3 regions of the Streptomyces sp. NPDC031274 genome follow, and region 3 is predicted to be linked to each of the others. Evidence: riboswitches for the same ligand, from Rfam matches in the RefSeq annotation. Region 3 holds a riboswitch; each other region holds the start of a gene.

Region 1 (9,425 bases), on a different contig from region 3:
ATGAACACGAACGAGCCGCTGCGTCCGTCGGACGTCCAGGTCGGCTCGCTGACCTTCGCCAAGCCCGAGGGCCTGGAGGAGCACGATCACGACTTCCAGAAGGAGATCGCCAAGGCGGCCCTGATGATCGTCCGGATTCAGCCGGCGGACATCAAGGACAAGCAAGAGCTCGAGTGGTCGCACGAAGGTGTCGTCGCCTACTCGAAGATCTGCACCCACGTCGGTTGCCCGATCTCCCTGTACGAGCAGCAGACGCACCACGTCCTCTGCCCGTGCCACCAGTCCACCTTCGACCTCTCCGACGGTGCCCGAGTGATCTTCGGCCCGGCCGGTCACGCGCTGCCGCAGCTGCGCATCGCCGTGAACGAAGAGGGCTACCTCGAGGCGCTCGGCGACTTCGCCGAGCCCGTCGGTCCTGCATTCTGGGAGCGCGGATGAGCACTACGGCGAACGACAACCGTAAGAAGGAGGCGCCCGCCGGTGAGCGGGTCGCCGACTGGGCCGACGGCCGCCTGGGGATCTACTCCCTGGCCAAGGCCAACATGCGCAAGATCTTCCCGGACCACTGGTCCTTCATGCTCGGTGAGATCTGCCTCTACAGCTTCATCATCATCATCCTCACGGGTGTGTACCTGACCCTGTTCTTCCACCCGTCGATGAACGAGGTGGAGTACCACGGCAGCTACATCCCGCTGCAGGGCCAGCTGATGTCCGAGGCGTTCAACTCGACCATGCACATCAGCTTCGATGTGCGCGGTGGTCTGCTGATCCGGCAGATCCACCACTGGGCGGCGCTGATCTTCCTCGCGGCGATGTTCGTGCACATGATGCGCGTCTTCTTCACGGGTGCCTTCCGCAAGCCGCGCGAGGTCAACTGGGTCTTCGGCTTCCTGCTGTTCGTCCTGGGCATGTTCACCGGCTTCACCGGTTACTCGCTCCCTGACGACTTGCTCTCCGGTACCGGTGTGCGCTTCATGCAGGGCGCGATCCTGTCCGTGCCGATCGTGGGCACGTACCTCTCGATGTTCCTGTTCGGCGGGGAGTTCCCCGGCGGCGACTTCGTGGCCCGGTTCTACTCGGTGCACATCCTGCTGCTGCCGGGCATCATGCTCGGCCTCGTGGTGGCGCACCTGATCCTGGTCTTCTACCACAAGCACACGCAGTTCGCGGGTCCCGGCAAGACGAACAACAACGTCGTCGGCATGCCGCTGCTGCCCGTCTACATGGCGAAGGCCGGAGGCTTCTTCTTCCTGGTCTTCGGTGTCATCGTCGCCGTCTCTGCGATCGCCACGATCAACCCGATCTGGGGGATCGGCCCCTACCGGCCGGACCAGGTCTCCACCGGAGCCCAGCCCGACTGGTACATGGGCTTCTCCGAGGGTCTGATCCGTGTCATGCCGGGCTGGGAGATCAACGCCTGGGGTCACACGCTCGTCCTGGGTGTGTTCATCCCGCTGATCATCTTCCCGCTGGTCCTGGTCGCGATCGCGGTCTATCCGTTCATCGAGTCCTGGGTCACCGGCGACAAGCGCGAGCACCACATCCTGGACCGCCCGCGCAACGTCCCGACCCGTACGGCCTTCGGTGTCGCATGGATCACCTGGTACTTCGTGCTGCTCGTCGGTGGTGGAAACGACCTCTGGGCCACGCACTTCCACCTGTCGATCAACTCGATCACCTGGTTCGTGCGCATTGCCTTCTTCGTGGCACCGGTCCTCGCCTTCATCGCCACCAAGCGGATCTGCCTGGGTCTGCAGCGGCGCGACAAGGACAAGGTCCTGCACGGCCGCGAGTCGGGCATCATCAAGCGCCTGCCGCACGGTGAGTTCATCGAGGTCCACGAGCCGCTCAACCAGGAGCAGCTGCACACGCTCACCGCGCACGAGCAGTACGCGCCGGTCGAGATCGGCCCCGCGGTCGACGAGAACGGTGTCGAGCGCAAGGTGAGCGGGCCGCAGAAGCTCCGGGCCAAGCTCTCCAAGGGCTACTACGGGGAGGACAACCAGATCCCCAAGCCCACCACCGAGGAGTACAAGGAGATCACGAGCGGCCACGGCCACCACTGATCCCCTGACGCTCTGCGGCATTGAAGTACTGAGGTACTGACCACAAGGTCGCCACGGCGAGAGCCCCGTCCCCTGCATCCAGTGCATGGACGGGGCTCTTTGCCGTCCCCAGGGCTGGATAAGGTGTTCCTGTCCTACGCCTATACGAACCCAGGAGCGGCAGATGAGCGCTGTGACCCCCGCAGGAGGCAACACCGCGGCGGCCCGTTCCTGGCCCGGTGTGCTGAACGGTCTTCTTGAGGGACGCGACCAGAGCACCGATGACACGGCGTGGGCCATGGACCGCATCATGCGCGGTGAGGCGTCCGACGCGCAGATCGCGGGCTTCGTGGTCGCGCTGCGCGCCAAGGGCGAGACCGTGGAGGAGATCTCCGGCCTCGTACGCACGATGTACGAACACGCCAATGTGATCGAGGTGCCGGGCCAGACGGTCGACATCGTCGGCACCGGCGGCGACGGGGCCAAGACCGTCAACATCTCCACGATGTCCGCGATCGTGGCCGCCGGCGCGGGTGCGAAGGTCGTCAAGCACGGCAACCGCGCCGCCTCCAGTGCCTCGGGCGCCTCCGACGTCCTGGAGAAGCTCGGGGTGAATCTGGAGCTTCCGCTGAAGCGGGTCGTCGAGGTGGCCGAGGAAGCCGGGATCACCTTCTGTTTCGCCGTGAAGTTCCACCCGGCCCTGCGACACGCCGGTGGGGCGCGCAGCCAGCTGGGGATCAGGACCGTCTTCAACGCCCTGGGTCCGCTCACCAATCCCGCCAAGGTGCGGGCCCAGGCGGTCGGGGTCGCCGACGCGCGGATGGCGCCCATCGTGGCCGGGGTCTTCGCCGAGCGCGGGCACTCGTCCCTCGTCTTCCGCGGCGACGACGGGCTCGACGAGCTGACGACCACGGCGACGTCGCGGGTCTGGGTCGTGCGGGACGGCGTCGTGCGGGAGGAGGCCTTCGACCCGCGGGACGTCGGCATCGACCTGGTCCCCGTGGAGGCGCTGCGGGGCGCTGACGCCTCGTACAACGCCGAGGTGGCGCTGCGCCTCCTGGACGGTGAGAGCGGCCCTGTGCGGGACGCCGTGCTGCTCAACACGGCGGCGGCCCTGGTGGCCCTCTCGCCGGGCGAGGGGACCCTCGTGGAGCAGATCGGCGCCGGTATCGCCAGGGCGGCGGAGTCGATCGACTCCGGGGCCGCGAAGAAGTCCCTGGAGCGCTGGGTGGCGGCCAGCAACAGGTGAGCGTGGCGTGAGTGTGGCGCACACCGCAGTCCGTATCGCGGACTGCGGTGTGCACCGGGAAGATCGTGTGGCAAGATGCTGCGCAGGTCATGAGTGACAGCGATTAGGCCCCGGCTCGCTGTCCGGCAACCCTCCGTCCGTGGCGGGGTGCCCCGGGTGAAGACCAGGCCGTACGCAGCAAGGCGTATGGCAAGCGCGGACCCCTGCGCACTCGATGAGTGTCATACCCCTGGGGTCCTGGTCCTCAAGGGAGCAGTCTCGTGAGCAAGCGAATGCGATAGGGCTTTCCGGCCCCTTTTCCGCACCCCCCTTTTCTTTCATCACTGCAGCGCCGTACGTGCGCCCTCGCAGTGAACTCGCCTGCCTTCCCACGGGAGTTCGCCATGTCTGTCCCCACCGCTGTCGCCGACCGATCCGTCTGTGCCGAGCCGCTGCCCGTCCTCGGCCGTGACGTCACCGTGCCGCTCGTCACCGGCGGCGAAGTGACCTACGCGGCGCTCGACTACGCGGCGAGCGCTCCGGCGTTGCAGCGCGTGTGGGACGACGTGGCCGCGTACGCGCCGTACTACGGCAGCGTGCACCGGGGTGCCGGATACCTCTCGCAGCTCTCCACCGACCTCTTCGAGAACAGCCGTGCCACGGTCGCCGAGTTCCTCGGCTGCCGCGAGGACGACCAGGTCGTCTTCACGCGCTCGACCACCGACTCGCTGAACCTGCTCGCCGCCGCCCTGCCCGCCGACTGCCAGGTCTTCGTCTTCGAGACCGAGCACCACGCCTCGCTCCTGCCGTGGCGCGACGCCCGCGTGACGTACCTGAACGCCCCGCGCACCGCCGAGCAGGCCGTCGCCACCCTGGAGCGCGCTCTCGCCGACCGCGACCCCCACGGGCCCGCCCTGGTCTGCGTGACCGGCGCCTCGAACGTCACCGGTGAGCTGTGGCCGGTGAAGGAGCTCGCCGCCGCCGCCCACGCGCACGGCGCCCGCATCGTCCTCGACGCCGCGCAGCTCGCGCCCCACCACCCCGTCTCCATCGACGAGCTCGACGTCGACTGGGTCGCCTTCTCCGGTCACAAGCTGTACGCGCCCTTCGGCTCGGGCGTCCTCGCGGGCCGCTCCGACTGGCTGCGGGCGGCCGAGCCCTACCTCGCGGGCGGCGGCGCCTCGCGCAAGGTCGCGCGGCGTACGGACGGCGGGGTGGACGTGGAGTGGCACGACACCGCCGCGCGGCACGAGGCCGGTTCGCCGAACGTCATCGGCGTGTACTCGATCGCCTCCGCCTGCAAGGCGCTGACCGAGGCGGGCTTCGACGAGCTCGTCGCCCGCGAGCGCCACCTCATCGCGAAGGTGAAGGAGGGCCTCGCCGATGTGCCCGCCGTGAAGGTGCTCTCGCTCTTCGGTGACGACGCGCCGCGCGTCGGCGTCATCTCCTTCGTCGTAGAGGGCTGGAACAGCTCGCACTTCGCCGCCGCGCTCTCCGCCGAGTACGGAATCGGCGTACGCGACGGCCTCTTCTGCGCCCACCCGCTGGTGCGCACCCTGCTCGGCAGCGACCCGCAGACCCAGGGCGAGTGCGGTGCCCCCGAGGCCGCGCCCGGCGAGAAGTCGCTGAACGCGATCCGCGTGAGCTTCGGCGCGGGCACCCCCGACGAGCACGTGGAGCGTTTCGTGCGCGCCGTGCGGGAGCTGGTGGCGGACGGCGCGCGCTGGAACTACCGCACGGAGGAAGGCCGCTGCGTGCCGGACACCACGGCCGCCTGAGGCGGTGAAAGGGGCCGGGCGCCGCGAGACCGGCTCCGAGATGCGGAAACGCCCGTCCGGCACTCGGCGGGACCGGTACCCGGCGAGTTCAGCACCCCGCGACGGCTCAGGAGTCGAGGCCGATGGCGAACGCCGCTTCGAGGTCGTGCTGGGAGTACGTGCGGAACGCGACATGCGTGTCCGTGCCCTCCACACCCGGGATCTTGCTGATCTTGCCGGGGATGACGTCGGCCAGGTCGTCGTGGTGCGCGACACGCACCATCGCGATCAGGTCGTACGTGCCGGTCACGGAGAAGACCTCGCTGACGCAGTCGAGGGCGGCGATCGACTCGGCGATCTCCGGGATCCGGTCCACGCTGGTCTTGATGAGCACGATCGCGGTGATCACGGCTGACTGTCTCCCTCGATGACGGGTGCTGGCTTCTTCACTCTAGCCCTCCCGTCTCCCGCCCCCGCCCTTCCAAAGAGGCGCTCCGCGCCCGCCTGTTTCTTCTGACATACCGCACCCACGCGTAGAGAAAGCCCAGGGAGAACCCCACGATATGGGCCAGATAGGCGACACCGGGGCCCTGCCCGCCCTGCAGGGCCGCGAGCCACTGCAGCGCCACCCAGAACGGCAGCACCACCCACGCGGGGAAGCGCAGCGGCAGGAAGAAGAGGAACGGGAAGAGGCTGGTGACCCGCGCCTTCGGGAAGAGCCGCAGGAACGCGCCGAGCACCGCGGAGATCGCCCCCGACGCGCCCACCAGGGTCTGGTCGGAGCCCGCGTGGGCGACCGCGTAGGCGAACAGGGCGAGATAGCCGCAGCAGAGGTAGAAGAGCGCGAACTGGCAGTGCCCCATCCGTTCCTCGGCCATCGCCCCGAAGACGAAGAGGAAGAGCATGTTGCCCAGGAGGTGCAGCCAGCTGCCGTGCACGAAGAGCGCGGTGGCCGGGGCGAGCACGGGCCGCAGCGCTCCGCTGAACAGCTCCGAAGGGACCACGCCCCAGCGCTCGAAGTAGGCCTGCTGGGCGGCGAGCAGCTTGTCACCGGTGCCGTACGTGGGATTGAACCCGGACATCGGGGAGATCAGGAACACCAGACAGCAGACGGCGATCAGGCCGTACGTCACCGGGGCCGACTGCCCCCTGAGCGTCCGGACCGCCGTCGTACCCCACGTCTTGATCATGAACAGAGCATGACGTAAGCGCAGCAAACCGTACAGAGTGCCCCGCCGCGTGGGAGGCCGCCGCATGGAGACCCTTACAGGCCTTAGGGTTACGGGCACCACGCACCATGGAATTCCGAAGGAAAGCGAACAGCCACGATGACGGTTCCTCTGCCGACCGACACCACCCGGTGGCGCTGCGCGCTCTGCGGCAACCTCACGCGCTTCGACGTCACCCGCAGTTCGAAGGTTGTCGAATATGTGCACCTCGACCTGGCCGGTGAGTCGAACATCGAGGAACGCGAGGTGGTCAGTGAGACCATCGAGTCGGTGCGCTGCCGTTGGTGCAACGCGGTGGACCAGGTGGAACTCGTGGACAGGCCGGGTGCCGGCTCCTGAGGGAGCGGGGCCCGCACAGCTAGTGGGGTGACGGATGGTGGAGAGCGCGAGCGGGGAGCCGGACGACGGCACCGCTGAGGTGCTCGACCGTCCGCTGCCGGACGGAGTGCGTCGGCGGGTCGTCCAGATCGTCTCGGACGGCTTCGGCGGCCTCACGGTCGGCGAACTGCCCGCACAGTTGAGGCAGTACGCCCGCTTCACGCCGACCCGGCGCGCGAAGTTCGCGGGCAACGCGATGGCGACGGCCCTGGAGAGCGACCCGCTCTTCCGCCAGCGCATCGGCGAACGTCTCAGAGAGGCGCAGCCCGAGCTCACCGGCGCCCTGGACGCGGGAGCACCACCCCCGGCCGCGGACCCCCTCGATGTGGCGGCCGCGGCCTATGTACTGCGCCCCACCGGCTGGGTGAAGCTGGTGACCGCCGCGGGCGAGGAAGCCCTGCGGGCGGACGCCGAGCGCGTGGACGACGAGACGCGGGCCGAGCTCGAACGGCTGCGCGCGGAACTCTCCGCGGCGCGCGGCCAGACGAAGGCCGACACCGAACGGCTGCGCGCGGAGCTGGAGTCGGCGAAGAAGGAAGCCGAATCGATGCATCGCAAGCTGCGCGGTGCCCTCAGCGACGTCAAGCGCGGCGAGGCGGCCCTGCGTAAAGCCACCGCCGAGTTCGACGCGGCACGCGCCGACGGCCAGGCGCAGCTGTCCGCCGCCGAGAGCGAGTCCCGGCGGCTCAAGGCGCGGCTCAGCGAGACCGAGGCGGCCCTTGAGGCGAGCCGCAGGGCGGCGCGCGAGGGGCGCAGCGTCGAGGACATGCGGGTGCGCCTGCTGCTCGACACTGTCCTGGAGTCCGCCCAGGGGCTGCGCCGTGAACTGGCCCTGCCGCCCGTCTCCGTGCGGCCCGCCGAGACCGTGGACGCCGTCGAGCCGGGCCGGATGACGCCGAAGGACATCGCCGCCCGCGCGCTCTCCGAGAACGACCCGGCGATCCTCGACCAGCTGCTCGCGCTGCCGCAGGCGCACATGGTCGTGGACGGCTACAACGTCACCAAGACCGGCTATCCGACGATGCCCCTGGAGAAACAGCGGCTGCGCCTCCTCGGCTCGCTCTCGCAACTCGCCGCGCAGACCGGCGCCGAGATGACCTGTGTCTTCGACGGGGCCGAACTCGCCGCGCCCGTACTGCTCGCGCCGCCGCGCGGGGTGCGTGTGCTGTTCTCCAAGCCCGGCGTCACCGCGGACGAACTGATCCGCCAACTGGTGCGCGCGGAGCCTCCTGGGCGCCCTGTGGTCGTCGTGTCGACCGACCGCGAAGTGGCCGACGGGATCGCGAAGGCGGGGGCGCGCCCTGTCGCTTCGGCCGTGCTCCTGAAGCGGCTCTCGCGCGGCTGACAGCGGCTGACGCAAGGGGCTTTCACGCGGCTGAGGCGCGCCGCTTTCGCGTGGCTGACGCACGCCGCTCTCGGGTGGCTGACGCGCGCCGCTTTCGCGTGGCAAAGGGTGAGCAAGTAACTCCTGTTCCCTATGCCTGAATTGAGGCGCCGACTACGCAACGTAGCGTCAATCGATCATTACAGCCTGTGCGTTATCGGTAAAATATGCGCCCCGCACCCCCCTTTTTACCCTTCGGGATTTGAACTGATCACAAGGAGGTCACTAAGGTCTCGCCTCGAACCTCCGCTCGGTTGATCACCCATCCGGGGTGGCAGCGGTGGTACCCGCCGACCGGGTCTCGGTAGGCGGCTGGAGGAAGAAGGAGCCGCCTTCGTGGCGTCCCACCGTCGACCCAAGCAGCCGAGCCGCGCCCGCGTGACTGTGCTCACCGCGACCGCCGCCGCTGCCGTCGCACTCACTTCCCAGGCGGCCAACGCGGCGCCGAGCGAGAAGCCGAGCAAGGACGAGGTCAAGTCCAAGGTCGACAAGCTCTACGAGGACGCCGGCCGGGCCACCGACCGGTACAACGGCGCCAAGGAGAAGCAGGAGAAGCTCGAGAAGGAGATCGGCGAGCTTCAGGACAAGGTCGCCCGTGGCCAGGAGGGCCTCAACGACCTGCGTGACGGCCTCGGTTCGATGGCCAGCGCGCAGTACCGCTCCGGCGGCCTCGACCCCTCCGTCCAGCTCTTCCTCTCGGCGGACCCGGACGACTACCTGGACAAGGCGTCGACCATGGACCAGCTGAGCGGCCAGCAGGTCGAGGCGCTCAAGAAGGTCCAGGAGAAGCAGCGGACCCTCGCGCAGGAGCGCAAGGAGGCTTCCGACAAGCTCAAGGACCTCGCCGACACGCGCAAGGAACTCGGCAAGAAGAAGAAGGAAGTCCAGAGCAAGCTCGGCGCCGCCCAGAAGCTGCTCAACACCCTCACCGCCAAGGAGAAGGCGGACCTCGCCGCCAAGGAGACCCGCGCGAGCCGCGACGCCGGCGACCGCGTGGACCTCGGCAAGGAGGTCCCTGCCTCGCAGCGCGGCCAGGCCGCCCTGAGCGCCGCCGCCACGCAGGTCGGCAAGCCGTATGTCTCCGGGGGCAGTGGTCCCAACTCCTACGACTGCTCCGGCCTCACGCAGTGGGCGTACAACCAGGCCGGTGTGCAGATCACCCGGACCACGTACACCCAGCAGAACGACGGCACGAAGATCGGCCGCGGCGAGCTGAAGCCCGGCGACCTGGTGTTCTTCAACAGCCTCGCGCACGTCGGCTTCTACGCGGGCAACGGCCAGGTCCTTCACGCCCCGAAGCCGGGCGCCGTGGTGCGCTACGAGTCGATGTCCACCATCGGCTCCTTCCAGTTCGGCGTCCGCATCTGAAACGACCGGGAGTACCGCCCGAACGGGCGAATTCCG
Region 2 (9,425 bases), on a different contig from region 3:
TCTGCCCAACTGCCCTCTGCAACAGGTCAATCGGACGAGAATTCTGGGCACGCGCGATCGGAAATATGCGGAGAATTTGCCGGAGTTCAGGGCAAGTCGGGCCGGGCAAATGCCGCAATAGACTCAAAAGGGCAAGGCGCTTTGGCTACTTCTTGTCGGCCCGGGGCCGACTTCGTCTACGCGCTCGACGCCAAAAGCGAAGCTTGCTTCCCAACTGTACCGCGCTCAACCACATGGAATTGCCCCCTCCGCTTCTCTCGCGGAGGGGGCAATAGAGGTGACGCTGCGTGCTTTCAGGCGGATTCAGCAACCGCCCGCGACGGCGGGAATGATCGAGACGCCGGCGCCGTCCGGCGTCGCGGTCTCAAGGCCCTGCTCGAAACGGACGTCGTCGTCGTTCACGTACACGTTCACGAAGCGCCGCAGCTTGCCCTGGTCGTCAAGGACACGGGCCGCGATACCGGCGTGCTTGGCCTCAAGATCGGCAATGACCTCGGAGAGGTTGGCGCCCTCGGCGGCGACCTCGGACTTGCCGCCGGTGTAGGTGCGAAGAATGGTGGGAATGCGAACGTTGACGCTCATGGAATTCACCTCTTGATACGGGGAGGAAGCGCCCCGTCAGGGGCGCGAGGAACTGCGCGAGGACGGACCACGACCGCCGTTCGACGACGGCGATCAGGCCCTACGGCGATTAATCGGCAAGACCCGCGGCGCGAAACGCGTCGAGGCTGGGCTTGATCGTCGCAGTCGCCTGAGACGTCTCGGCAACAGCGTCGAGGGTCTTGAGGCCGTCACCCGTGTTCAACACGACCGTGGTGAGAGTGGGGTCGATGAGCCCCGCCTCAAGAAGCTTCTTCGTGACGCCGACCGTCACGCCACCGGCGGTCTCCGCGAAGATCCCCTCGGTCCGCGCAAGCAGCTTGATCGCGTCCACGACCTGCTCGTCGTTCACGTCCTCCACCGCGCCGCCCGTGCGACGGGCGATGTCCAGGACGTACGGCCCGTCGGCAGGGTTGCCGATGGCGAGGGACTTGGCGATGGTGTCCGGCTTCTGAGGGCGTACGACGTCGTGCCCGGCCTTGAAGGCGGTCGACACCGGCGAGCAGCCCTCGGCCTGCGCACCGAAGATCTTGTAGGGCTTGTCCTCGACGAGGCCCAGCTTGGTGAGCTCCTTGAGGCCCTTGTCGATCTTCGTGAGCTGCGAGCCCGACGCGATCGGGATGACCAGCTGGTCGGGCAGCTGCCAGCCGAGCTGCTCACAGATCTCGTACGCGAGGGTCTTGGAGCCCTCGCCGTAGTACGGCCGCAGGTTCACGTTGACGAAGCCCCAGCCCTCGCCCAGCGGGTCGCCGATGAGCTCGGAGCAGAAGCGGTTCACGTCGTCGTAGTTGCCCTCGATGCCGACGAGCTCGCCGCCGTAGACCGCGGCCATGACGACCTTGCCCTGCTCCAGGTCGTGCGGGATGAACACGCACGAGCGGAAGCCGGCGCGGGCCGCGGCGGCACCCACGGCACCGGCGAGGTTGCCGGTGGAGGAGCAGGAGAGGGTGGTGAAGCCGAAGGCGCGCGCCGCCTCGATGGCCTGCGCGACGACGCGGTCCTTGAAGGAGTGCGTCGGGTTCCCGGAGTCGTCCTTGACGAAGAGCTTGCCCTGCTCGACGCCGAGCTCACGGGCGAGGTTGTCGGCCTTGACGAGCTGGGTCCAGCCGGGGTTGATGTTCGGCTTCTCGGCGACGTCCGCGGGGACGGGCAGCAGCGGGGCGTAGCGCCAGATGTTGGCGGGGCCGGACTCGATCTGCCTCCGCAGCGCCTCGGGGTCGCCGGTCGGCAGGTCGTACGCGACTTCGAGCGGGCCGAAACAGGCCTGGCAGGCGAAGATCGGGCCGAGGGCGTAGAGCTCACCGCACTCGCGGCACGAGAGGCCGGACGCGGGGCCGAGATCCACGGAACCTGTGGTGGTGGAGGGGGTGGTGTCGAATGTTCCGACAGTCTGCGCAGCCATGGAGGCGAGGCCCTTTCTCCTCATCTTCCCCGCGGCGAATCTCACCGCGAGACGGAATTGGCACCTTCCCCGCCGAGACCTCGCGTGCGCGGTCGGCGGGATGGTTGCCGGGGCTTCAACGGGCCGTATCCCTCTGCCCCTCTGGATGAGCGGTATGGCGCCGGGCTTCAGGGGCCCGGGGCATTTGTGACGCGTCGACCCCCGACATGCGATGGTCATCCGCGTTGTTCAAGACTGTAACCGACGGCCTGGACCCTTGAGATAGTCGTCCGCACCGCGAGATGGATCACATGTAGGCCACACACAGGAGGAACCACCCGTGCTGGAAGAGGCCGAGCGCTGGCTGACCAGGCGTTCCTGGTCCGTTGCCGACCGTCCGCTCAGCGCGCTCGTCGCCGCCAAACGGGCGTCGGGAGCCTCGGTGAGCGTCGTCCTGCCCGCGCTCGACGAGGAGGAGACGGTCGGCGGGATCGTCGCCGTGATCCGCCGCGAGCTGATCGAGAAGGCCGCCCTCGTCGACGAGCTCGTGGTGATCGACTCCGGCTCGCGGGACCGCACGGCCGAGGTCGCGCGCGACGCGGGCGCTCGGGTCGTGCACCGGGACGAGATCCTGCCGCGCATCCCGGCCGTGCCCGGCAAGGGCGAGGTCCTGTGGCGCTCGCTCCTGGTGACAGGCGGTGACATCGTCGCGTTCGTCGACGCGGACCTGAAGGAGTTCTCGGCGGACTTCGTCACCGGGATCGTGGGCCCGCTCCTGACCGAGCCCGACGTGCACTTCGTGAAGGCGATGTACGACCGCCCGCTCGCCGGGGCCGCGGGTCAGGGCGGCCGGGTCACCGAGCTGATGGCGCGCCCGCTGCTCAACATGCACTGGCCTCAACTGGCCGGGTTCGTCCAGCCGTTGGGCGGCGAGTACGCGGCGCGCAGGTCTCTCTTGGAGCGGCTGCCGTTCCCCGTCGGATACGGGGTGGAGCTCGGCCTGCTCGTCGACGCGCTGCACACCGTGGGCCTTGACGCGCTCGCGCAGGTCGACGTCGGCGTGCGCAAGCACCGGCACCAGGACGGGCAGGCGCTCGGCAGGATGGCGGCGGCGATCTACCGGACGGCGCAGGTCAGGCTCGCGCTCGGGCATCACGTACGCCCCGAGCTCACCCAGTTCGAGCGGGGCGAGCACGGGTTCGAACCGCGGACCCATTCGGTGGACACGGAGGAGCGTCCGCCGATGTCCGGCATCGCGGAGTACACGGCCCGCCGCGTGGCGTAACCACCCAAGACCGGGCATTTTGTCTACATTTCCCACTTATGTGGGTCCTTATGCGGGTCAGACAGTTCATGGGAAGCGCGCGACGCGTCGGTGGCGTGGCCATGGCCACGGCCGGTCTCGCGGCAGGGGCGCTGAGCGCGGCAGCCGTGGTACCGGCCGCCGCGGACGTGATCGATCCCTTCGCCAAGCGCTACGACGAATCGCTCTACGGCGACTTCAAGACCATCGGCAACACGGTCATGGGCTGCCCGACGACGCCCGCGGACATGGCGGCGCGCTGTGCCACCGCCGCGGAGGGCGAGGGCCGCGACAACAACAACACCTTCGTCATGCGGCGGATCAACACCGCGGGCATGGACCCCGACCACGGATCGAGCACCGGCCGGGTCGCGATCCCGCCCGGCGCGAAGGTCGCGTACGCGCGCCTCTTCTTCGGCGGCAACGACGGCACGTACAAGGGCCCGAGCGGCGCCCGGCTCAAGCGCTGCGACATCTCCGGCGCCGATGTGGAGCCCTCGCCCGGCGACCCGCTCGACGCGGTGCCCTCGGTCAGCGTGGCCGGCGCCACCCCCTCGAAGGTGACCCCGGCGAACCTGGTCGGGGACCCGGCGTCGGCCAACGGCCCGCACTACTACACCGGCGAGGCCGACATCACGGGCCTCTTCAACGGCATCACCGGCGACGGAACGCCCCTGCCGGTCGCGGTCGGCGACATCTGGGCGCCCACCGGCAAGGGCTGCGTCGCGGGCTGGTCCCTGACCGTCGTCTACAAGTACGACGCCCCCGACGAGCAGTACGCGCCCGACCGCCGCAACGTCTACGTCTACGGCGGCCACGTCCTCCAGCGCTCCACCTCGCCCGCCACCAGCGTCGAGGTCGACGGCTTCTACCGCACGGACGGCAAGCCGCGCGCGAGCGTCACCGCGTACGAGGGCGACTGGAACACCCCCGGCGACCGTTTCGCGGTGGGCGGCCAGAACATCACCGAGGCGCACACGGGCAACACCAACAACTTCTTCATCAGCGAGGACGACGGCGCCCTCGACCCGAGGATGACCAACAACCTGTCCATCGACGCCAAGGAGTTCGACGTCACCGGCGGCAACTCCCGCGCCCCGGCCGCCGCCGAACCGATCCCGGTCGGCTCGACCTCCACGACGCTGAGCTTCTCCACGAAGGGCGACACCTACGTCCCCTCGGCCCTCGCGCTCTCCGTCCCGGTCCCCGACCTGGAGGTGACGAAGACGGCGAGCCCCAAGAAGGTGAAGCCGGGCGGCACCCTGACCTACACGGTCAAGGCGAAGAACATCAGCAAGCTGAACTACCCGAACGCCAAGTTCAGCGACGACCTGACGGACAACCTCGACGACGCGACGTACCGGCACGACGCGGAGGCGACGACCGGCGAGGTCTCGTACACCAGACCGAGGATCAGCTGGACCGGCGACATCCCGGCCGGGCACACCGCGACGGTGACGTACTCGGTCAAGGTCAACGACCCCGTCAGCGGTGACGGCAAGCTGCTCAACGACGTCGACGTCGAGTCCCCCCGCTCCAACTGCGACGCGGGCAGCGCCGACCCCAGGTGCGGGGCGGCGCCGGTCATCGAGCGCAAGCAGCCGAAGCTCAAGGTCAGCAACGTGCCCGCACGGCGGACCGCGCCGGTGTGCAGCGACGTCAAGAACACCATCACCCTCAAGAACCCCTCGGGCAGCACGCGCACCGGGGCCACCGCTTCCTGGCAGGTGACGCCGGGCTCGAAGCCGGTCGCCAGCAGCGGGACGATCACCGAGCGGGGCAGGACGTACGTCTGGAAGGGCGATGTCCGACCGCACGGCAAGGTCACCGTCACCCAGCGGGTCAAGGTGTCCTGCACGGCAGGCGCGATCCGGGTGATCACGGTGACGGCCCCAGGCAGCAACTGCCCCCGGTCCGTCCGGGGCGGCGACGACCCGTGCACCTCGGCGATCCTCGCCACGCGGCAGCGGGTCCAGGCGCGGCCCGCCCCGCAGCACCAGCACAACGAGCCCGTGGGAGCGGCGGCGGCGAGCGGTCCGGGTGAACTGGCCGACACCGGCAGCGACTCCGGCACGATGCTGTACACGGGCCTCGCGATCTCCCTTTGCGTGCTCGGCGCGCTCGCGGTGGCGGCGGCGCGGAGCAGGCGGGACTAGCGGGGCAGGCCTCGACATCGGCCTTGACGCTGCTCCCTGAACGTATACGGCCGGGCCCGCAAGGGTCCGGCCGTACGTTTGAGCCCTTCCGCTAAGGGCTAGGTTCGGCACATGGTCTCCGAGCACGCCCAGATCCTCGTCGCGTCCAACCGCGGCCCCATCACGTACTCCCTGGAGGAGAACGGCGAACTGACGGCGAAGCGGGGCGGCGGAGGGCTCGTCTCCGGGCTCAGCGCGATCGGCGACTCCGCCGGGGACTCCCTGTGGGTCTGCGCGGCGCTGGGTGACGGCGACCGGGAGGCCGTGCGGCGCGGGGTCGGTGAGCCCGGCGTGCGGATGCTCGACATCGACGCGCGGGTGCACGCCGACGCGTACAACGGCATCGCGAACTCGGTCCTCTGGTTCGTCCACCACATGCTGTACCAGACGCCGCTAGAACCGGCCTTCGGCCCGGAGTTCCGGGCGCAGTGGGCGTCGTACGAGACCTACAACCGGGCCTTCGCGGAGGCGCTCGCGCAGAGCGCCGCAGGGGAGGCGGCGGTCCTCGTCCAGGACTACCACCTGGCCCTGGTGCCGGGGATGCTGCGCGAACTCCGCCCCGACCTGCGCATCGGCCACTTCTCCCACACGCCGTGGGCCCCGGTGGACTACTTCCGGATGCTGCCGGACGACGTCGCGGAGCAACTGCTGCGCGGCATCCTGGGCGCCGACCGGGCGGCGTTCCTGACGGGCCGGTGGGCGGACGCGTTCACGGAGTGCTGCGTCGCCGTCCTCGGCGGTACGTCGGGGACGCGGATCGGGGTGCACGGGCTCGGGGCCGACGCGGACTTCCTGCGGGAGCGGTCGCGGCGGGACGATGTGGAGGAGCGGCTCGTCGCGCTGCGGGAGCAGGTCGGCACCGGCCGACGGGTGATTGTCCGGGTGGACCGGACGGAACTGTCGAAGAACATCGTGCGGGGGCTGCTGGCGTACCGGGAGCTTCTCGCCTCGCGCCCCGAGTGGCGTGAGCGGGTGGTGCATGTGGCCTTCGCCTACCCGTCGCGGCAGGACCTGGCGGTGTACCGCGAGTACACGGCGTCCGTGCAGCGGCTCGCGGACGAGATCAACTCCGAGTACGGGGTCGAGGGCTGGACGCCGGTGGTGCTCAACTTGAAGGACGACTTCGCACGGTCGCTGGCCGCGTACCGTCTGGCCGACGTGGCACTGGTGAACCCCATCCGGGACGGGATGAACCTGGTCGCCAAGGAGGTGCCGGTCGTGTCGGACGAGGGGTGCGCGCTGGTGCTTTCGCGGGAGGCGGGGGCGTACGAGGAGTTGGGCGAGGACGCGGTGGTGGTGAACCCGTATGACGTGTCGGGGACGGCGGATGCGTTGCACTCGGCGTTGACCATGCCGGTGGAGGAGCGCGCGGAGCGAACCAAGCGGCTCGCTGCGGCGGCGACGGCGTTGCCCCCGGCCCAGTGGTTCCTGGACCAGTTGCGGGCACTGGGATAAGACAAACGCCGGACGGGCTGGAGTATCCAGCCCGTCCGGCGTTTGAGGACATCTTGTACGGGGTCTGGGGCGGAGCCCCAAGTAGGTCCGGGGCGCAGGCGCGGTTTTCGGGAAGGGGCGGGGTGGGGGAAAGGGTCCTTGCCGGTCAGCCCAGTTGTGCAGCGATCGCTCCGAGCAGGTCCACCACGCCCCCAGGCCCGTCCACCACCAGGTCGGCCCGGTCCGCCAGCTCCGCGACCTCCGCGCTGCCACTGCACACCAGCAGGCCCCGCACCTGGTCCGAGCGGAGCTTCTCCACCGCCGCGAAGGCGGGCAGGTCTCCCAAGTCGTCGCCCGCGTAGAGGACGGTCTCGGCGCCGACTTCGCGCACGTAGTCGGCCAGGGCCACCCCCTTGTCCATGCCGGGGGGACGCAACTCCAGTACCAGGCGGCCCGGTTCGACGATCAGGCCGTGGCGGGCCGCCAGCTCACCGAGAGGTTCACGCAGCTCCTCGAACGCGGCCTGCGGATCGCGCGCACGGCGCGTGTGCACCGCGACCGCACGCCCCTTCTCCTCTATCCACGTGCCGCGCCAGGCACCGATCGCGTCCAGGAACCCGGGCAGCTCGGCCCGCACGGACGCCACTCCGGGATGCGGCTCGGCCGCGTGCACGGTGGAGGAGACCGCGTCCCAGCGCTCGGCGCCGTAGTGCCCGAGCACGACGAGGTGTTCGAGGCCGGGAACGCCCGCGAGACCGCCGTAGCGCACCGCCACGCCCGCCGGGCGCCCGGTGACGACGGCGACGGACCGCACCTTCGGCGCGAGCGCGGCGAGGGCGGGGACGGCACCGGGGTGGGCGCGGGCCTGCTCGGGGTCGGGCACGATCGGGGCGAGCGTGCCGTCGAAGTCGAGCGCGATCACGGCCTTCCCGGGCCGCGCGAGGAGCGCGGCAAGGCCCTCGCGCCCCGCCGGTGTCACGGGCTCGGGCAGCTCGGGCATATCGGGCAGCTCGGGAGAGTACACAGGGTCACCCATGGGCCCGACCCTACGCTCAACGCTCCCCGCGCCGGGACTCCCTGACCCGCCGGAGCCGGTTGACGGTCACCGGATCGTGCGCGAGGGCGCGGGGATCGTCGAGCAGGGCGTTCAGGAGCTGGTAGTAGCGGACCGGCACCAGGCCGAGCTGCTCGCGCACGGCACGCTCCTTGGCGCCGGGCCCGCTGGCCCAGTCGCGGCGCTCCAGGGCGAGGATCGCGCGGTCACGCTCGGAGAGCCCGGTGTCGGGGAACACGTCGCCCCTCGCGTCGTCGTCCATGGCATCGGTCATGCCGTCACGCTATTCCGAGTTCTCCTCGGTCGCCGCCTTGGTCTGGATCTGACTGAGGATCGACTGCGGGTTGCCGTTCGGGTCGACGGCCCTGCCGATGTACTTCTTGACCTCGACGGAGACCTGCGCCCAGGACGTCTTGCCCACCGGGTACAGCTGCGACGTGGGCAGCTCGTCGAGGAACTCGGCGAGCGCCTTGTCGTTCTTGTTGCCCGTCATCTGCTGCGCCGCGGACGTCGTGACGGGCAGCAGGTCGTACTCGCGGGAGAAGTCCAGGACGTTCTTCGTGCTGTAGGCGAAGTCGAGGAACTTACCGATCTCCTCGCCGTTGCCGTGCTGCTTGAAGGCCATCATCCAGTCGGCGACGCCCATCGTGGACTGGGCGTGGCCGTTCACGCCGGGCATCGGCACCATGCCGTACTTCACGCCCTTCTTCGCGGCCATCTGCATCAGCGTGGGATGGCCGTTGAGCATGCCCACGTCGCCGCGCGTGAAGGCGGCGAAGGCCTCGGCGCGGTCGAGCTTCGCGGGGGGCGTGTCGCCCGTCAGGCCCTTGCCGACGAGCTCGTCCTTCAGCCAGGTGAAGGTCTTCACGTTCTGCTTGGAGTCGATGTCGTACGTGCCGACGTTGTCGGTGTAGCCGCCGCCACCGCTGAGCAGCCACTGCATCGTCTCGGCCTGCGCCTCTTCCGAACCGAGCGGCAGGGCGTAGGGGATCTTCACCCCGCGCGCCTTGAGGGCCTTGGCGTCGGCCGCCAGGTCGGTCCAGCTCTGCGGCGGCGTGAGGTCGGCGTCCTTGAAGATCTTCTCGTTGTAGAAGAGCAGGCGCGTGGAGGAGGCGAACGGCATGCCGTACTGGACGCGGTTGACCTCGCCCGCCTCGGCGAGAGGCGCCATGAAGTCGGCCTGGGTGGCGATGGAGACCAGGTCCTCGACGCGGTACAGCTTGTCCTGCGCGGCGTAGTCGGCGTACGCGCCGATCTGGGCCATGTCGGGTGCGTCGCCCGCCTTGACCATTTCCTTGACCTTGCGGTCCACGTCGGTCCAGGAGTAGACGCTGACGTCGACCTTGATGCCGGGGTTCTTCGCCTCGAACTTCTCGGCGAGCTTGTCCCAGTACTTCTGGGAGCTGTTGTCCTTGGAGTCGCCGTAGTCGGCGGCCACCAGCTTGAGGGTGACGTCGC
Region 3 (9,425 bases):
CTTCCCCGCTGCCGCCCGCCTCGGCCCGGCGTAGACGACGCTCATGTCGAACACGACCGCGCGGCGGGCGACTTCCTCGCCGATGTGGCCGAGTCCGACGATTCCCAGCGTCTTGCCGGAGAGCTCGGTGATGGACTGCTGGAGGCGGGGCAGCGCCCAGTCGGCCGCGGTGAGGGCGGTGTGCGCCGGGATCAGCTGCTTGGCGAGGGCGAGCATGAGAGCGAACGTCTGCTCGGCGACGTTCTGCTTCTCGGCGCCGCTCGAGCCGATCGAGCAGACGTGGATGCCGCGTGCGCGCGCCGCGTCCACGTCGACGTAGTCGAAGCCGTGGCTCGCGCACTGGACGACTTCGAGGTCCGGCGCCGCGGCGATGTGCTCGGCGGTGACGGGCGCGAGGCCGGTGACGATGACGTGCGCCGCGCGCAGGGCGGCGGGATCCTCGTCGGCCGACTCGACGACGGTGACGTGCGCCGACGCGGGAAGCAGCCCGGCGAGAGCGGCTCCCGCCGCGCGGCCGCCCACGTGGGGCGAGACGATGGCCAGGACGTTCTTCACGGCGCTCATGCGGTCTCCTCGATCAGATCGTCGGGGGTGAGGGTGGCGGGCCCCGCGTGTCCGGACAGGGCGAGGGTGAGGTCGAGTTCGGCGAGCAGACAGCGGATCACGTGGTCGACGCCCGCCTGGCCGTCGAGGCCGAGCCCATAGGCGTACGGCCGTCCCACGAGCACGGCCCGGGCGCCGAGGGCGAGCGCCTTGAAGATGTCGTCGCCGGTGCGGATGCCGCTGTCGAACAGGACGCTGAGCCGGTCGCCGACCGCCGCCACGACGCGGGGCAGGGCGTCGGCGGCCGCGACGGAGCCCGCGACCTGGCGGCCGCCGTGGTTGGAGACCACCACTCCGTCCATGCCCGCGTCGGCGGCGCGGCGCGCGTCGTCCGGGTGCAGGACGCCCTTGAGCACGATCGGGCCGTCCCAGTTCTCGCGCAGGAACGCCAGGTCCGGCCAGGTCTTCGCGGGGTCGGCGAACATGCCGACGAAGTGCATCACGGCCGCGTTCGGGTCCTCGTGCACCGGCTTGGCGAGGCCCGCCTGGAACGCCGGGTCGCTGAAGTAGTTGGCGGTGCCCACGCCGTGCAGGAAGGGCAGATACGCCTGGTCGAGGTCGCGCGGCCGCCAGGCGAGGAGCGGAGTGTCGAGCGTGACGACGAGCGCGGTGAAGCCCGAGGCCTTCGCACGGTCCAGGAAGCTCTTGGTGACGTCGCGGTCCTTGGCCCAGTACAGCTGGAACCAGCGCTGCGCGTCCCCCATCTCCTTGGCGACCTGCTCCATGGGCGTGCTGGAGGCCGAGGACAGGATGTACGGGACGCCGCGGGCCGCTGCCGCGCGGGCGGCGGCGGACTCGCTCTCCGGGTGCATGATCGACAGAACGCCGACGGGGGCGAGAGCGAGCGGCGCGGGCAGCCGGTGGCCGAGCACCTCCACGGACAGATCGCGTTCGTGTACGTCCCGCAGCATGCGCGGCACGATCCGACGCCGCTCAAGTGCCGCGCGGTTGGCGCGGGCGGTGCTGCCGTTGCCCGCGCTGCCGGAGACATAGCCGACGGGGCCCGGACCGAGCCGCTGCTCGGTCAGCTCCTCGAGGCGGGTCAGGTCGGTGGGCAGTCGGGGCACGGCACCCGTCATGCCGTTGAGATAGATCTCGTACTGGAAGTCCGCCCAGTTCGGCGTCGTCATGTGAGGGGTCCCGTCCGGTATCCGTTGAGACTGCACGAGGCAGCGTCAGAGAGCACTGTCCACCCGACGATCCTTGCCACACTGGTAGGACAGTGACAAGCCCCGTCCATGGTCGTACCCGAGCGGGAACGCGTCCGGCAGAAGATCCTGGCCGCTCCCCGCCTCGTCGAGACGGGGAGCGAGGCGGTCGGCGTCGGACGCGTTTCCAAGACCGGCGAACCCCGCCCCCGCCGTCACGAGCAGCGCTCCAACCCATACGCATCACGGCTGAGGCAGGATCAGCTCCAGTGTGACGGCGACGTACGGTCCAGAGATGGACATGGTGAGCGGCGTTGTCAGCATCGAGTACTCGCACTTCTACATCCACGAGGACATCGAGACCGAGTGGGAGGGTGGCGACCGGACACCTGACTTCCGCACCGACAAGCCTGTGATCATCGCCCCCGGCCAGCTCACTGTCGTCAGCTGCGTGCAGTCCCACGACGCCTGGGTGACCCTCATACTCACCGAGGCCGAGCCGGTCCAACAGCCGGAGGAATGGCAGTTACTCGGCACCTGGCCCTACGTACCGATTTCAGGCGGGCGGATGAGCATGTCCGGCCCCACCACAGGCCCTGCCACACCAGCTGCGGGCTGGCTTCCAGGTGCCCACGGATACGCCCCAGCCCTACAGCTCGACCCGGCCACGGTCTACACCGTCCACGTCTACGCCAGGGGACGCCAAGACTCCCGAGCCAGACACGAAGCCGCTATGGCCCGCGAAGAGTGGGGCCTGCATGAAGGGTTCGAGGACTAAGTGGTCGCCTTCATCCCGGCCGGACGCCCACCGACTCCGGACGGGAGCTGAGGCTCGCCCCCAGGGCCTGCGTGCGGCGGGAATACCGCGCACTTGAAATACGTGACGGGTACCAGCAGTTCGTTGTCGGGCAGTTCGATGTCAGCCGGGGCCGACCCCGGTCTCAGCCCGCGGCACGGGACAGCTCCTTCACAGCGATGTCCTGCTCGAAGGCCGACCGGCCCGGGACCTTGTCGATGGCCTTCTCTGTCCCTGTCAGTCCGTCCGCCGGACGTGGGAGCGCCCGGCGGACGGACAGGTCACCTGCGGCGCCACTCCTCGGCGAGCAGTTCGTAGGAGCGCACCCGGTCGGCGTGACCGTGGGTGATGGTGGTGATGAGCAACTCGTCCGCCCCAGTGGCTTCTTGGAGCTGTTCCAGGAGATCCGCCACGCGTCCGGGAGAACCCGTGAACTGGGTCTCGGTGCGGTCCTGGACCAGTGCCCGGTCCGCGTCGGTCCAGTTGTGGCGGCGCGCCTCTTCCGGCGTCGGGTACTGGATGGCGCCCTCGGCCGTGCGGATGCTGCGGACCCATGGGCCGTAACCCGCGGCGAGTTCGCGTGCTGTCTCGTCGTCCTCGGCGACGACGACGTCCGCGGAGACGCTGACATAGGGCTTGTCGAGTACGTCGGAGGGCTTGAACGCGGCGCGGTAGCCCTCCGCGGCCTCGAGCACCGTGCCAGGACTGACGTGGTAGTTCGCGGCGAAGGGCAGGCCGCCCCGACCGGCGACGTCCGCACTCTGGCCGCCGCTGCTGCCCAGGATCCACACCTGGATGTCGGCGCCCTCACCGGGCACGACATGCGCTTCGATGCCGTCGTCGGAGCGATATGTTCCGGCGAGAAGCGCCAGGATGTCGTCGACCTGCTCCCCGTAGTCCTGCGCCTCGGCGTGCGGCTGCTGGAGCAGCTTGCGCTGGAGGGCGACGCGGGGTGAGCCGAGCAGGTGCTCGTAGGAGAAGCGTGCCGGGATCCGCAGCCCGTTGGGGGCACGGCCGTCGACGACGGGGGTGGCGGTCGGCGGCGCGGCGGCGGGCGTTCCGGGCGGTCGGCCGCCTGAGCGGCCGAGGCCCAGGTCGAGGCGCCCGGGATGCAGCGCGTCGATCAGGCCGAACTCCTCGACCGTGGAGAGCGCGGTGCGGTGACCGAGCTGCACTGCTCCCGCCCCGAGCCGGATCGTCGAGGTCGCGGCGGCGGTCAGGGCGAGGACGACCGCGGGTGAGGTGCCCGCCACACCCGGGTTGAGGTGGTGCTCGGCGAACCAGTAGCGGGCGTACCCGAAACGCTCGGTCTGCCGGGCCAGGTCGATGGAGTTGCGCAGCGCCACGGTCGCGGAGGAGCCGGACGAGATCGGTACCAGGTCGAGGACGCTGAGCGGGATGTCTGACATGGGCGGTGATCCTCCTCAGTGGTCGGCCGACGCGGGCACGGGTGTGGGTACGGAAGCGGGTTGGGGGAAGCGCACCCCGGCGTCCGCGTCGGCGTCGGGGTGAGCCAGGCCGAGGTGGTCGCGCAGGGTGGTGCCCTCGTACTCCGTGCGGAAGACGCCGCGTTCCTGGAGCAGCGGGACCACGGTGTCGGCGAAGGCGTCGAGGCCGCCGGGGGTGATGTGCGGAACGAGGATGAAGCCGTCGCTCGCGTCGGCCTGGACGAAGGAGTTGATCGTCTCGGCGACGGTGGCCGGGGAGCCGACGAAGGACTGACGGCTGCCGGTCTCGATGACGAGGTCACGGATGGACCACTTGTTCGCGGCCGCGAGCTCGCGCCACTCCCGAGCGGTGGCCAGCGGGTCGCGGTACATCCGCACCTGGGCACGCCCGCGGGCGATGGTGTGCTCGCCGACGTCCGGGTCGATGTCGGGCAGCGGGCCCTCCGGGTCGTACGCGGAGAGGTCGCGGTTCCAGACGAACTCCAGGTGCTTGATCGCCGTGGCGCCGCTGACCTGTCGGCGCCGCACCTCACGGGAGAGCTCCTCCGCCTCGGCATCCGTGTCCCCGAGGACGAAGGTCGCCGCGGGCAGGATGAGCAGCTGGTCGTGGGTGCGGCCGTGGCGGGCCAGGCGGCCCTTGACGTCCGTGTAGAACGCCTGCCCTTCCTTGAGCGTGCTGTACCGGCTGAAGATCGCGTCCGCGCCTTCGGCGGCGAACTCGCGCCCCTCCTCCGAGTCACCGGCCTGGAAGATGACAGGTCGGCCCTGTGGACTGCGCGGGACGTTGAACTGCCCCTGGATGTCGAAGTGTTGCCCCTGATGGACGAAGGCGCCCGCCTTGGCGTCACTCAGGAACGTGCCGGCCTCCTGGTCGGCGACGATCTCGTCCCCGCGCCAGGAGTCGAAGAGCTCGCCCGCCGTGCTGAGGAATTCCTTCGCCCTGGAGTACCGCTCCTCCTGCGGCAGGAACCCGCCGCGCCGGAAGTTCTCGCCGGTGAAGGCGTCCCAGGAGGTCACGACGTTCCAGGCGGCGCGCCCGCCCGAGAGGTGGTCGAGGCTGGCGAACTGGCGGGCCACCTCGTACGGCTCGTTGAAGGTGGAGTTGATGGTGCCCGTCAGGCCGAGGCGTTCGGTGACGGCGGCGAGCGCGGTGAGCACGGTGAACGTGTCGGGGCGCCCGACGACGTCCAAGTCGTATATCTTCCCGCCCTGTTCGCGAAGCCGCAGCCCCTCGGCGAGGAAGAGGAAGTCGAATTTGGCGCGCTCGGCGGTCCGTGCGAAGTGCGCGAAGGAGCTGAACTCGATGTGACTCCCGGCCTCGGGGTCGCTCCATACGGTGGTGTTGTTGACGCCGGGGAAGTGTGCCGCGAGGTGGATCTGCTTGAGCGGCTTGTCCGGTGACTTGCTCATGTCGGGTTCCTTCCGGCTCAGGCGGTGGCGGCGGCGTAGCGGCTTGCGGGGCGGGCGAGGCCGAGGAGACCGCGCAGGGTGTCGGCTTCGTACGCGTGCCTGAAGGCGCCGCGGCGCTGGAGTTCTGGCACCAGGCCCCGGGTGATCGCCGGGAGGTCGTGGCCGACGACGGCGGGGCGCAGCCGGAACCCGGTGAGTCCGGACTGACTCAACTCCAGGAGCAAGTCGGCCAGTTGGGCGGGCGTGCCGGTGAACACACGTGCGTCGCTGGTGTACGGGTGTCCCGCGAGGGCGTCCAGACGCTCCCTGCGGGCCACGGCGGCGGCCGGATCGTCGTCGAGGAACACCACCAGGTCGCCGAAGAGGTGGAGGGGCTCGTCGGCCCGCCCGGCAGCTTCCTGTTCGCCGCGGACCGCCGTGACGATGTCGCGTGCGTGCCCGGCGTCGCGCGGGGTGACGTATCCGATGTCGGCGGAGCGGCCGAGCAGCCGGAACGGGGCCTCGGTCGGGGTCTCGTGGGCGAGCGCGCTGACGACGGGACGGCCCTGCGGTGGCCGTGGGGTGATCGAGGGGCCCTTGACGCTGAAGTGCTTGCCCTCGAAGTCGATGTAGTGCAGCTTGTCGCGGTCGACGAAGCGGCCGGTGGCGACGTCCCTGATCTCCGCGTCGTCCTCCCAGCTGTCCCAGAGCCGACGCACGGCTTCGACGTAGTCGGCCACCTCGTCGAAGAGGTCGAGGGTCAGTTCCCGTACGTCCGGCCTGCCGAGGTCCTCGACGGCATCGAGGGCGGGAAGCGTGCGGCGCCCGAAGTGCGCGGCCTCGTTACGGCGTGCTGACACCTGCACCCGTACGCCCGCGCGGCCCGTGCTGACGTAGTCGAGCGTGGCGATCGCCTTGGATGTGTGGAAGGGCTCCGTGTGCGTGGCCACCACCGTCGGCACGAGTCCGATGTAGCTGGTCAGCGGGGCGACACGGGCGGCGATGAGGACGGCGTCGAGCCGCCCGCGTACCTGATCCGTGCGTCCGTCGGGCTCGGTGAAGTGGGACGACTGGAGCCCGAGCCCGTCCTCGATCGTCACGAAGTCGAGCAGGCCGTGTTCGGCCTCGGTGACCAGATCGGCCCAGTACCGGGCGGTGAGCAACTCCCCCGGGCGGGCGACCGGTTCGCGCCAGGCGGCCGGGTGCCAGCCCGCGCCGTCGAGCGCGACGGCGAGGTGCAGCGCGGCGGCAGAGTCGGCAGAAGAAGCGGAGGAATGAGGCGAATGGGGCAACGAAGGTGATGACGACACGAAAGGTGTGCCTTCCTGATCGACCGTGCGACCGTACGAGAACACCGGCCCCTCGGATCCGAGGGTGCGGCGGCGGGGTGACGGGTCAGGAACGACAGAGCGCGCCGGCGACACGCTGCAGATCGATGTGCGGCCGGGAGTACAGATGCACCTGGCGGCTCGGGGCGATCACCATGACGCGCGGGGCGGGCGCGGGCGGCACGGGCGACAGGGGCGGTACGGCTGACACAGCTGGCACGTCCGTCACCTCCGCCCCTTCCGACTCGGCGGGCCTGGAGCCTCGCCGGTCTCGCGCTTGCGGAACCCTGGACGGGCACCGCCTGGTCCTCACCTGGAGCACCCCGCCGCGTGGGAGGGTTGCCGGTCAGCAAGCCAGGGCTTGACGCTGACACTCGTAACCTGCTCGGGACGTTACGTGAGGTCGTAGCGGTGCGCAATGCCCGTGGATCATGGGCGTTCTCACAGCGTCGTACATGCCTCGTCGCCTGTCTCCGTCAAGTCAACCACCGGACCACTCCTTCTGTTCCTGGTGCGGGCCTTCTTGACGGAGACAGGCACCCGGACTCAAACTTCCGGGGACGGTCACGATTGTCAGCGCCCGCCCGGCAGGGTTCCTGCCCGAGCGGGTCATCGGCCCCGGCCCGCTGGCGGGCAACCCTTCCTCCGCGACGGGGTGCCCCGGGTGACGACCGGGTCCCGCCGTGGCGGCGGGGCAAGCGCGGCCCCGGGTACGACGGGCCTCGACGGCAGGGCTGGTGGACATGTCCAGGGCGGTCGGTGAGGGGAACAGCATCCAGCGGCCTCCCCTGTCCGCGCCCCGGCCCCGCCCTCGCTTCCTGACCAGACGCCTTCACATCGATCTGCTGCGCGTGTGCAGCGCCTCGGTGCCAGCTGTCTGACGTCCGCGCAGCGTCCACACACCAGCGACGCCTCCGGACAAGAAGCCTCATCACTGCGGCCCTCTGCGGCCACGGATCCCCCTCTCCCCCGCTGTGCCACCGGCCCCGCGCGTGCCGCCGCCGGTCGGCGCCCCTCCCCTCCCTGGAGAGCCATGCCCGAGATCACGTCGCACCGTTCCCGTACTGTTTCCCGCCCTGCTTCCCACCCGACTTCCCCCGCGGATTCATGCTCTCCGCGCGACACCGGCCCACGCGACACCGGCCCACGCTTCGCCCGTCCCGCGCCGATCCGCAGCCGCATCGGCGACGACGTGGCGGGCGGCTTCTACCCGGCGCCCCACCGCTACCACCTGTATCTCTCGGCAGAATGTCCGGACTCCTTGCGCGTCTCGATCACCCTCGACCTGCTCGGGCTCAGGGAGTCGGTCACCACCACCCTCCTGGCACCGCACACCACTGCGGCGCTCGACTCGCTGCACCGCTGTTACGAGGCCACCGAGCACCACTTCGAAGGGCCGCTGACCGTTCCGGCCCTGTGCGACCGGTGGAGCGGTCACGTCGTCAGCAACCACACGCCGGACATCCTGCGCGACCTGGCCTGCCGCCTTGCCGCACACGGCAGTGGCCCGCTGCCCGTCCTGCGCCGACCGGCCCTGGCAGCACGGATCGACACCTGGCACGAGCTGCTCGCCGGGCCGCTCACCCCCGCGACACTGGACAGGATCGACTGCCGTCTTGCCGCCCACTCCTACCTCGTGGGCGACGAACTCACGGCAGCGGACGTGGACTTGTGGGCGAGGCTCGTCCACCTCACCCCGGATGCGGCTGAGGCGGCCCGCTCCCGCCCCCACGTGCGCGCCTATGTGCGCCGCCTGGACGACCACCCGGCCTTCTGTGCCAACCACCCCCATCACCTCGTGTAAGAAGCCTCCTTCGCCGTGCGCACCACCTTCCTGCCGTCACCCGCGCCCAGTCGGCCGGCACCCACCCAGGAGTCCACGGTGGCCTGGACATGCTGGACCAACGCGCTCTTGTTCCTGAAGGGAGCGGCCGACCAGATCTCGTCGAGGAGGGTCGTGCCGTCGGCCCCTGTCCCCGTCGGGTTGGCGACGCCGGAGTCGATCGTGCCGAAGACCACCTTGGGTTCGGACCGCTGGAAGTAGGCGTGCGTCGGGTCTTCCGTGCCTTCGAAGAAGGGCGCGAGGGGGATGCCGTCGAGTGTGTAGTGGAGCGGTTCGCCGGCTATCGGCTCGAGGTTGGGGAGCAGGTCGCCGGAGAGTGCGGCGTTTCCGTGGAGAGCGAACCGGAAGTAGGTCTTCGCGCTGTCGCGGGCCACGAGATGGACCGGTCCGTAGAACAGGGCCTGGACTTCCGGCTTGTCGGGGGTCTTCTCCACCCGTAGCCGGAAGGGGAGGGAAACCCGGACGGTGTCGCCGTCCCGCCATGTGCGGGACAGGGAGCAGTAGCTGCCGGGCGCCGGATCGGCCTTCACCTTCTTGCCGTTGACGGTCACGGTGAAGCCGCTCCCCGCCCAGGCCGGTACGCGCAGCCGTAGATCGAAGGCGGCCCTGGATCCCCGGACCGTGAGCGTCGTGCCCTGTTCCCTCGGGTAGTCGGTGGTCTGTGTGACCGTGACGCCCTTCTCCTTCCAGGTCAGCGTGGAGGGGCTGTAGAGGTTGACGTACAGGGCGGAGCCGTCGGCCTTTTGGAAGTAGACGGAGTCCTGGTACTTGGTGGCGCTCTCCATGCCCGTGCCCTCGCAGCAGGTCGTGCCCGCCTTGGGCGTGTAGTCACGCACGTGGCCCGGCAGCAGACCGATGAAGTACGTGACG

The links. Region 3 has a riboswitch for S-adenosylmethionine ahead of ACZ5CR_RS17995 (putative leader peptide). Riboswitches for the same ligand answer to the same signal wherever they lie in the genome.
Region 1: it holds a riboswitch for S-adenosylmethionine, as region 3 does, so the genes downstream of both, ACZ5CR_RS21050 (aminotransferase class V-fold PLP-dependent enzyme) here and ACZ5CR_RS17995 (putative leader peptide) in region 3, are expected to answer to the same signal.
Region 2: it holds a riboswitch for S-adenosylmethionine, as region 3 does, so the genes downstream of both, thrC (threonine synthase) here and ACZ5CR_RS17995 (putative leader peptide) in region 3, are expected to answer to the same signal.

What each region holds. Positions count from the first base shown of each region.
Region 1 covers NZ_JBVIHP010000012.1:225,423-234,847, forward strand. The annotation lists gene qcrA (cytochrome bc1 complex Rieske iron-sulfur subunit) at 1-438, shown strand, start outside; gene qcrB (cytochrome bc1 complex cytochrome b subunit) at 435-2,066, shown strand; gene trpD (anthranilate phosphoribosyltransferase) at 2,230-3,294, shown strand; SAM riboswitch class IV at 3,380-3,496, shown strand; gene ACZ5CR_RS21050 (aminotransferase class V-fold PLP-dependent enzyme) at 3,678-5,051, shown strand; gene ACZ5CR_RS21055 (Lrp/AsnC family transcriptional regulator) at 5,158-5,439, opposite strand; gene ACZ5CR_RS21060 (rhomboid family intramembrane serine protease) at 5,477-6,220, opposite strand; gene ACZ5CR_RS21065 (hypothetical protein) at 6,359-6,598, shown strand; gene ACZ5CR_RS21070 (NYN domain-containing protein) at 6,633-7,982, shown strand; gene ACZ5CR_RS21075 (C40 family peptidase) at 8,358-9,389, shown strand.
Region 2 covers NZ_JBVIHP010000020.1:21,283-30,707, reverse strand. The annotation lists gene ACZ5CR_RS28875 (MoaD/ThiS family protein) at 304-582, opposite strand; gene thrC (threonine synthase) at 692-2,026, opposite strand; SAM riboswitch class I at 2,020-2,154, opposite strand; gene ACZ5CR_RS28865 (glucosyl-3-phosphoglycerate synthase) at 2,322-3,266, shown strand; gene ACZ5CR_RS28860 (DUF7927 domain-containing protein) at 3,335-5,440, shown strand; gene ACZ5CR_RS28855 (alpha,alpha-trehalose-phosphate synthase (UDP-forming)) at 5,552-6,934, shown strand; gene otsB (trehalose-phosphatase) at 7,080-7,949, opposite strand; gene ACZ5CR_RS28845 (DUF3263 domain-containing protein) at 7,966-8,241, opposite strand; gene ACZ5CR_RS28840 (extracellular solute-binding protein) at 8,251-9,425, opposite strand, start outside.
Region 3 covers NZ_JBVIHP010000010.1:94,460-103,884, reverse strand. The annotation lists gene ACZ5CR_RS18025 (2-hydroxyacid dehydrogenase) at 1-564, opposite strand, end outside; gene ACZ5CR_RS18020 (lactate 2-monooxygenase) at 561-1,733, opposite strand; gene ACZ5CR_RS18015 (hypothetical protein) at 2,047-2,529, shown strand; gene ACZ5CR_RS18010 (LLM class flavin-dependent oxidoreductase) at 2,829-3,956, opposite strand; gene ACZ5CR_RS18005 (NtaA/DmoA family FMN-dependent monooxygenase) at 3,972-5,405, opposite strand; gene ACZ5CR_RS18000 (LLM class flavin-dependent oxidoreductase) at 5,423-6,676, opposite strand; gene ACZ5CR_RS17995 (putative leader peptide) at 6,780-6,932, opposite strand; SAM riboswitch class IV at 6,981-7,094, opposite strand; SAM riboswitch class IV at 7,275-7,419, shown strand; gene ACZ5CR_RS17990 (glutathione S-transferase family protein) at 7,746-8,516, shown strand; gene ACZ5CR_RS17985 (beta-L-arabinofuranosidase domain-containing protein) at 8,504-9,425, opposite strand, start outside.